DNA from 3 places in the Bacillus hominis genome. Region 2 is predicted to be linked to each of the others. Evidence: riboswitches for the same ligand, from Rfam matches in the RefSeq annotation. Region 2 holds a riboswitch; each other region holds the start of a gene.
The links. Region 2 has a riboswitch for thiamine pyrophosphate ahead of tenA (thiaminase II). Riboswitches for the same ligand answer to the same signal wherever they lie in the genome.
Positions count from the first base shown of each region.

Region 1: another riboswitch for thiamine pyrophosphate. It lies ahead of tenA (thiaminase II); the one in region 2 lies ahead of tenA (thiaminase II).
Region 3: another riboswitch for thiamine pyrophosphate. It lies ahead of thiC (phosphomethylpyrimidine synthase ThiC); the one in region 2 lies ahead of tenA (thiaminase II).

Region 1 is NZ_JAUCFS010000005.1:718,846-722,134, forward strand. It holds gene QUF93_RS06125 (SH3 domain-containing M23 family metallopeptidase) at 1-734, opposite strand, end outside; TPP riboswitch at 998-1,110, shown strand; TPP riboswitch at 1,171-1,274, shown strand; gene tenA (thiaminase II) at 1,364-2,059, shown strand; gene QUF93_RS06135 (ABC transporter ATP-binding protein) at 2,028-2,777, shown strand; gene QUF93_RS06140 (ABC transporter permease) at 2,777-3,289, shown strand, end outside.
Region 2 is NZ_JAUCFS010000005.1:2,483,070-2,486,358, forward strand. It holds gene QUF93_RS15280 (hypothetical protein) at 197-424, shown strand; gene QUF93_RS15285 (exosporium leader peptide-containing protein) at 582-650, shown strand; gene tenA (thiaminase II) at 975-1,664, opposite strand; TPP riboswitch at 1,790-1,895, opposite strand; gene QUF93_RS15295 (D-alanine--D-alanine ligase) at 1,969-2,883, opposite strand; gene pdxR (MocR-like pyridoxine biosynthesis transcription factor PdxR) at 2,888-3,289, opposite strand, start outside.
Region 3 is NZ_JAUCFS010000005.1:4,728,702-4,731,990, reverse strand. It holds gene lldP (L-lactate permease) at 238-1,896, shown strand; TPP riboswitch at 1,967-2,082, shown strand; gene thiC (phosphomethylpyrimidine synthase ThiC) at 2,195-3,289, shown strand, end outside.

The DNA.
Region 1 (3,289 bases), 1.8 Mb from region 2:
TGTGCTTGATTTTGATTTTGCACTACATAGTGTTTTGCTACATATCCGTATCCTGTGCCAAAACGAATTTTATACCAAGTACCTACCGTTTCTACTACTTGTACTTGTGTACCACTTTGTAATGAGCCAAGTAGAGTGCTACTTGTACTAGCGTTGCTACGTACATTTAATTTTGGTGTTGCAACAGTATAAGAAGGAGAACCTTGTACAGTTACACCTTTTACTAGAGGTGTGGATCCATTAGATACAAATGTTTTTTGTACGTATCCAATTTGACCGTTATGTAATATTTTGTACCAATCCCCTTGTTCACCTTGAATGGTAATGAATTGACCATTTGGTAATATATCTAGAATAGAAGACTCTGTATTAGGTTCAGAACGAACGTTTAATGCGTTGGCATTTACGATATATTGATTCTTTGGTTGAACATTTTTTTTGAAGAGAATTGCATCTTTTTTCATATAGCCTGTTTTGTTGTTAACAGATACTTTATACCAATCTGGATTTGTCTCAAGAATAGTAACCGGGCTATTAAATCGAATGTTATCAATTATTGCACTGTCTGCATGGTTATTTTGATGTAGTGCAACGTTGTCAATTTTTACATATCCAGTTTTTACTGTAGATGGTTGCTTAGCAGCCGCTGTTTGTATATCGGATTCTCCCATAGAAGGAAGTAAAGAAGCAATTGCGATAGTAGTTGCTGTTAAAGCTGTAGCTTTCATATTCATGTAATAAAGACCTCCTCTAGTTGTATAGTTGTAATTTTATTATAGTATAAAGATATAATATATTGGTCGTATTCACATAAATGTAATATGAAATCAATAAAAATAAATAATGTTAGAAGAGAGGTTCATATATAAATATTGTATATATCATTTGTGGGGTCGCATTTATATGTGTTTAACACGCTCGTATTTAATTCACAATTAAGAAAATTAAAACAGTTGATGATGTCTTATGGCGGTGTTATACTGACAGTGATAATTTTATAGTTTGCTAGGAGGGCTGGTGTTGCCAGCTGAGAGTAAGACCTTAAGTCTTTGATCCTTTTTATTACCTGATCTAGATTATGCTAGCGTAGGGAAGCAATACGGACACTAACAATGAGTCCCCGTTTCTTTGCGTATAGAAACGGGGCTTTTTTATTTAAAAATTTCATATTGAAACCACTAGGGGTGCTTGATGTGCTGAGAGAGGAATAATCCTTAACCCTTACAACACCTGATCTAGATAATACTAGCGAAGGGAAGTGGAACAACGAATAAATTATAATTTTATTTGCTGTAACCACTTCTTATACACAGAAGTGGTTTTTTTATTGAGATAAATAGATATATAGGAAGGGGAATTATAAATGAAATTTTGTGAAAGATTATTTGATACGGTGCAGCCTGTTTGGGAGAAAAGTCATAATCATCCGTTTGTAGTAGGTATGGGGGATGGTACGTTGGAAAAAGACAAATTCCAGTACTATATTATTCAAGATTATTTATATTTGCTAGATTATGCAAAGCTATATGCAATTGGGGTTGTAAAGGCAACGAATCCACAAGTTATGGCAAAATTTGCAGAGCAAATTGATGGCATTTTAAATGGTGAAATGACGATTCATAAACAATATGCAAAAAGACTTGGTATTTCTGCACGAGAGATGGAATCTGCAAAACCATCTGCTAAAAATTTAGCATATACAAATTACATGATGTCTGTATCTCAAAATGGCACACTTGCAGAATTAATATCAGCTTTACTTCCATGTATGTGGAGCTATTGGGAGATTGGAAAGCGTTTAAATGATATTCCTGGAGCAAGAGATCATGAGTTCTTTGGTGAATGGATTCAAGGATATAGTTCTGAAGAATACGGTAACCTTTGTATTTGGTTAATAGATTTATTAAATGAAATGGCAGTTGGAAAGTCAGAGAAAGAGCTAGACCGATTAGAGGAGATTTTCTTATATTCCAGCCGATTTGAATATTTATTCTGGGATATGGCTTATCGTAAGGAGATGTGGGGTTTTGAGGAGCAAGAACATACTACAGTTTCATAATGTTTCCTTTCATTATGATGAGAAACCAATCATCGATGAATTAAATGCTTCTATACAAGATAAAGAGTTTGTAAGTATTATCGGACCGAGTGGATGCGGGAAAAGTACTTTATTTCGCCTTATTACAGGCTTAGAAGAGGCAAGTACTGGACAGATAGAGCTGACAGAAACAAAGAGTCATCCTGTAGGGTATATGCCCCAAAAAGATATGCTCTTGCCGTGGAGGACGATTATTGAGAATGCGGCCCTGCCGCTAGAGTGCCAAGGTGTACAGAAGAAAGAAGCGCAAGTAAAAGCGAAAGAACTGTTACATAAATTTGGTTTACAAGGGTACGAGAAAAAATATCCGAAAGATTTATCTGGTGGTATGAGACAACGCGTATCTTTTATCCGAACTTTATTAACAGGTGGGGAGATATTATTGTTAGATGAACCTTTTAGTGCATTGGACGCTTTAACGAAGGCATCTTTGCAAGAATGGTTGTTTGAACAATGGAAAGAGTGGGAAAAAACAATTTTATTTATCACTCATGATGTTGAAGAAGCATTGTTTCTTTCTAATCGAATTTTGGTTGTAGAAAATCAACCGATAGCAACTTTAACTGAGCGAATTGTGCCGCTTGATCGTAACCGAACAAGAAAAGATTTATATAAGCCTGAAGTGCTAGCGCTTAAAGAAGAGCTCCTTAGTATGTTACAAAGGCAGGTACTCGTATGATGAATCGCTTGAAGGAGTTATTACCTGCCCTCATATTAAGTGGAGTTTTACTTGCTCTATGGGAAGTAGGAGCAAGAATTGTAGATGAGATGTACATTTTACCGTCACCGTCTGCAATCGTAATGAAGATATGGAAACTAAAAGATATATTATTTACGGTTCATTTACCGGCAACATTATCCGTCGTTTTAATAGGTGTTGTTATTTCTGTCGTATTAGGTGTGGGGCTAGCAATGTTAATGAATGCGAATACGTGGATGGAAAGAGCATTTTATCCATTATTAGTAGCTTCTCAAACAATCCCGATTACAGCACTTGCGCCACTATTTGTTTTATGGTTTGGATATACCATTTGGAGCAAGGTTGTTGTCACTGTCTTAATTACGTTTTTCCCAATTGCGGTAAATACGTATGACGGACTGCGTAGTACGAAGAAAGAATGGGAGGAGCTTTTAGTTACGTATGGTGCAACAAAAAAAGATGTTTTTCTAAAGCTAAAGTTGCCATCTGCT
Region 2 (3,289 bases):
GGACAAGCATATGATATTTTATGAGGCCCCCACTCATAGAAAACTATCTTTCTAATCTAAGAGTACACATATATGTGTGCTCTTAGATTGTTTACAATGAATATTAATTTTCTCCATTCACTAATGGAAAAGCATTAATAAAAATATCCGCATATTTATCGAATATAGTTTTAAATTCTTATAAAACTATATAATTTTGGAGTTGGTTAATACGTTACAAAAAACTGACCGTGTAATCATTATGGTCCCTCCACTTTCAAAAGTGTTTGTTACATTTTTCTCATCATCAGGAGAATCTATTTCATCACAAGTTTTGTCTAATACATCTCCATACCCTGTATCAATGTTTGCACTTAATGAACTTGAAAGTGAATTATTTGAGGTCGAGTTAAAACCAATACCACTTCATTTAAACCACGAATAATGGAAGTCACTTTACTACTCACATAAGAAACTGAGGTAGTAGTCTTTTTAAAATCACTATTTTATTAAATTCCACATATACAATCGCTTGTCCATTTCGCTTTGCTCTATCATTGCCTTTACTATTAGTAACACGAATTTTTCAGAGGTGAATTATATTGGACAAGTTTTTATCCTCCGCTGCATTAAATCCAGGTTCAATCGGACCTACACTCCCACCTATGTAACCCCCAGGTGTTACCGGGTCCACTGGCAACACTGGACCGACTGGCGATACTGGGCCTACCGGAATCACGGGACAGACTGAGCCAAACACAATAGAATCTGCATTTCGAGCTATAAAAAACGATATTGATCAAGTTATACCTACCCTTACCGACGTAATTGTTACCTTTGAAATCGAATCATTTGATTTTGCAAATGAATACAACAATGTTAATAACCGTAATTTTTCCATATAATTCTTACTTCCTTTCTTCATTTGTCTTGATCATCAAAAAACTATAAAAAAAGGTATTGTCTATACCTATGTATAGCAATACCTCTACTCTTTATCCAATTACATCTTTTACATCAGTATTCACTGGCCACTTTTCTAATGTATAAGCCATATCCCAAAATGAATATTCATATTGACTACTAATAATAAAATGCTGTTTCATACGATTACGATCTGCCTCTGTTACTGTCTCAGCTATAGCATCTAATCGAGCAATCTGTTCCTCAACTAACGTGCGGAACCAATCAGATCCATAAGCAGAAATCCATTCTTGATAAATTGGCTCTTCAGGTTGACACACTTTTAAACGTTCACCGATTTCATAATATAACCAATAACAAGGTAAAATAGCTGCAATAATATCTCCTAAATGCCCTTCATAAGCTGCACGATACATATGAGATGTATATGCATATGCAGTTGGCGCAGGAATAAAATTATCTTTTTCTTCTTTCGTAATCCCTAATTTTTTTGCGAAATTCTCATGTAATGATAACTCAGCTTCATAAGTATTTTGTGCATGATGCGCCATACGAGCCGTCGTTTCTAATTCAAGAGCCTTTGCAGCACCTAACGTTTGTACTCTAGCAAAATGACTTAAATAATACGAATCTTGAAGCACATAATAACGAAAACTAGCTAAATCTAACGTTCCTTCGCCAAGTTTTTTTACAAAAGGGTGATTAAAACTTGCTTCCCAAATTGAATCTACTTCTTTACGTAATGATTGTGAAAAAGTCATTTAAATCCCTCCAATAGTTTATAAAACATAAGTATTTATCCCATATATTAAAGCTGTAAAATAAAAAAACTTTCTTTACAGGCGTAAAGAAAGTGAATTAGACGATATTAATTTATGCATTAAATATCTTGTCTTTCCCACTTCCCTACGCTGGCATTAACCAGATCAGGTACTAAGAGTCTCAAAATTCCATTTGATCTCAGCCTATAAAAGGCCCCCCTAGTGGATAAATATTTAGTTGTCGTATTGTAATTATCATAGCATACTTCGTGGAACTATCAAAAGTTTTAATTGTACAATTATCTTAAAAACCTTCTTCTTTCCTTACTTTTAATGAAGTTTCAATTATCATATCTAATAGTTTACTATAATTAATTCCAGCCGCATCTGCACTTTTTGGCAGTAAACTTGATTGTGTCATCCCTGGTAATGTATTAACCTCCATTACATATGGAATTCCGTCCTTCACCATCATATCAACCCTTGCATAAACACTACATTTTAATACTTTATAACAAGCCAGTGACGCTTTATTTACACGTTCCTGTACTTCAGCTGGAAGTTCTACAACTTCTTCAACTGTACTAGTATCATCATATTTTGCATTGTAGTCAAAGAACTCAGCAGCATGTCGAATTGAAATGATAGGTAACTGTTGCCCATCAAAAATTGAACATGTAATCTCGTCACCTTTTATATACTTCTCAATTACGACTTCAGAATCCCATTCGAATACAGTTTCTAGCATAGAGATTAATTCATTTTTATCATTGACGATCTTTACTCCAACACTCGAGCCGCCAGAGTTTGGTTTTACCACTAACGGAAATCCTAGCTTATCTAACTCTTCAAGCTTTAGATCCTCCATTTTTGTAAGTTCAATCCAATCTGGTGTTTCTACTCCTTCATAACGCAAAATCTTTTTTGAAAGATTTTTGTCCATACATATACCGCTAGATAACATGTTGCTGCCGCTATATGGAATACCTAAACTCTCAAGCGTTCCTTGAACTGTCCCATCTTCTCCGTATTTTCCGTGTAATGCTAGCAATGCAAAATCAATGTCTTTCGCTTTTTCAATTAAATCCATTTTTTCATTTAACGTAATTGGAACTATTTCATACTTACTCTTATCTAAATGTGCAATCATTTCATTCCCAGTCATAATTGATACTTGTTTTTCAGAGGATACTCCTCCCATAATAACGCCAATTCTCATCTTCTCATCTCCAAATTTCATTTTTTAATGTGTCACCAATTATTTGAATCCCGCTAACTATTTCCTTTTCTTTCAAACGTGAAAAGCCTAATCGGAAGGTATTCACTCCTCCTCCATCAGAATAAAAAACATCTCCAGGAGAAAACGTTACGCCTTTCTCATAACACTTTTGTAAAAGTGTGCGGGCATTAATTTTTTCTTCTAACTCTATAAATAAATGAAGTCCACCATCTCCAGTCATTCTTTTAAACGGAATGTACTGATTACATGCCTCAACAGCTAACTCATATTTTTTCTTATAAACAGATCTTGCTTTTTTTAAATATTTTTCAAAATATCCTTCATGTAAATATTGAAACAGAACAGCTTGATCTAACGTAGAAGTGTGAATCGTTCTTGCTCTTTT
Region 3 (3,289 bases), 2.2 Mb from region 2:
GGCAAGCTTACTATCGATGAACATTACAAGAACGTGACGTTTTTGTAAGATTTGCATATTAAATAATGAAATTTTCAAAAAAATCTTTTTTAATGGAAATTGTTGTGATAAAGTAGAAGTTAGTGAAAACGTTTTCTTAGACGTTTTTTATTTTTAGACTTAAAGGTATGATGACCTGATAGTCTATTGATAAGGTTATATCTATTTAAAAGGGGATTCTTTAGGGGGGAGAGAACAATGAACACATGGACACAAGTTTACGATCCGTTCGGTAACATTTGGATTTCGGCAGCAGTCGCACTTATTCCAATCATCTTTTTTTTCTTAGCTTTAGCAGTTTTCCGCATGAAGGGGTATGTGGCAGGGTTTATTACAGTTGTATTAACGATTTTGGTGGCTTTATTTGCGTATAAAATGCCATTCACAATGGCAATGGCAGCGACCGGATACGGTTTCTTATACGGATTATGGCCAATTGCGTGGATTATCATTATGTCAGTATTTTTATATAAAATTTCTGTGAAAACAGGTCAATTTGATGTCATTCGTGCATCTGTATTATCCATTACGAATGATCATCGTTTACTCGTTATTTTAATCGGTTTTTCATTTGGAGCATTTTTGGAAGGAGCAGCAGGATTTGGTGCACCAGTAGCGATTACGGCAGCGCTTCTTGCAGGCCTTGGCTTAAATCCTTTATACGCGGCTGGTCTTTGTTTAATCGCAAATACTGCACCAGTAGCATTCGGAGCGATGGGAATTCCGATTACAGTGGCTGGACAAGTAACTGGTATTGATCCGCATAAAATCGGACAAATGGCTGGACATCAATTACCGTTCTTATCATTATTTGTTCCGTTCTTTATCGTATTTTTAATGGATGGATTTAAAGGGGTAAGACAAACATGGCCTGCTCTATTTGTAGCGGGTAGTTCATTTGCAATTACACAGTTTATTACAGCGACGTTTTTAGGGCCAGAACTTCCGGATATTACGTCAGCGCTTGTAAGTTTAGTAAGTTTATCGCTATTCTTAAAAGTTTGGCAGCCGAAAGAAATTTATCAGTCTAAAGAAGCGAATAGTGAAGTAGCAGCAACAAAGGCGACATCTATGCCGAAACTAACGGTAGGAAAAGTAGTAAAAGCATGGTCTCCGTTCATTATTTTAACTGTGATGGTAGTCATTTGGAGCCAAAGTTTCTTTAAAGCATTATTCGCTCCAGGCGGCGCATTAGAAAGTCTTGTATTTAAGTTTGAAGTTCCAGGCTTACACAATTTAGTAATGAAAGCAGAGCCAATTGTAAATAAACCAACACCTTATGAGGCAATTTTGAAGCTTGATGTATTATCAGCAACTGGAACAGCAATTTTAATTGCTTGTATCATTTCTATCTTTATTTTGAAAATGAGTGCAAAAGATGCAGTAGCAACATTTAAAGAAACGTTAAACGAACTTAAGATGCCAATTCTATCTATCGGATTCGTATTAGGATTCGCATTTATCGCAAATTATTCTGGTTTATCTTCTACATTAGCGCTAGCACTTGCAGGAACTGGCGGGTTATTCCCGTTCTTCTCACCATTCCTAGGTTGGATCGGTGTATTTTTAACAGGATCAGATACGTCAGCGAATGCACTTTTCTCGAATTTACAAGCAATTACAGCGCAGCAAGTCGGTGTATCTGAAGTGCTTCTCGTTGCAGCAAATACAACGGGCGGTGTAACAGGTAAAATGATTTCTCCGCAATCGATTGCGATCGCTTGTGCGGCAGTTGGTCTTGCTGGGAAAGAATCAGATCTGTTCCGCTTTACAGTGAAGCATAGTTTATTCTTCGTAATTATTGTGGGGATTATGACTTATGTACAGGCTTATTATTTAACTTGGATGATTCCGTAAACAAAAAAGAAATAACCTTTGCATTTTTCAGATTATCATGTATGATGGGAAAGTATTGAAAATTAAATCAGTGATAAACTAGGGGTGCCTAACGTATGCGTAGGCTGAGAGAGAAGCGTGTGAACTTCTTAACCCTTTGGACCTGATCTGGCTCGTACCAGCGTAGGGAAGTTAACGGCTTTACATAATTATGTCTTTATGAGCCAGGTCCTTATTTTTTTATGGACCTGGCTCTTTTTATTTTGGCATACGCTGGCCATATCTCGTCCTTGTCACGTACAGGGGGGCAACAAAGGTTATGAAACAGTCTGTTTCAGCTGAGCAAATTGAATTGAAATCGAGTTTACCAGGAAGTAAGAAAGTTTATGTGGATGGACCATGGGAAGGTATGAAAGTACCGATGCGCGAGATTGCACAAAGCGATACGAATGGTGTTCAAAATCCGCCAATCCGTGTGTATGATACGAGTGGACCTTATACAGATCCTGAGTATAAAGTGGAGCTGGAAAAGGGGATTCCAACGCCGCGCCATTCTTGGATCATGAAGCGCGAGGATGTAGAGGCATACGAAGGGCGCGAAGTAAAACCAGAGGATGACGGTGTCAAGGTGGCTTCAAAACATACACCTGTTTTCCCGCAAATGGATCGCAAGCCGCTTAGGGCGAAGCAAGGTGCAAATGTTTCGCAAATGCATTATGCGCGTAATGGTATTATTACGTCTGAGATGGAATATGTTGCGATTCGTGAAGGGGTAGAGCCTGAATTTGTTCGTAAGGAAATTGCAGAAGGTCGTGCCATTTTACCAGCGAATATTAATCATCCGGAAGCAGAACCGATGATTATCGGACGTAATTTCCACGTGAAGGTAAATGCAAATATCGGAAACTCTGCTGTATCTTCTTCTATTGCAGAAGAAGTAGAGAAGATGACGTGGGCGACTCGCTGGGGTGCAGATACGATTATGGATTTATCTACAGGCAAAAATATTCATACAACACGTGAGTGGATTATTCGTAATGCTCCGGTACCAGTTGGAACTGTGCCAATTTATCAAGCGCTTGAAAAAGTAAACGGAATTGCAGAGGATTTAACGTGGGAAGTGTATCGCGATACGTTAATTGAGCAAGCGGAGCAAGGCGTTGATTACTTCACGATTCACGCCGGTGTATTACTCCGTTACATTCCAATTACTGCAAAGCGTATGACAGGTATTGTTTCGCGCGGTGGTTCGATTATGGCGCAGTGGTGTTTATTCCATCATAAAGAAAACTTCTTATACACTCATTTTGAAGAGATATGTGAAATTATGAAGCAGTACGACGTTTCGTTCTCTCTTGGAGATGGATTACGTCCAGGATCGATTGCAGATGCAAATGACGAAGCGCAGTTTTCT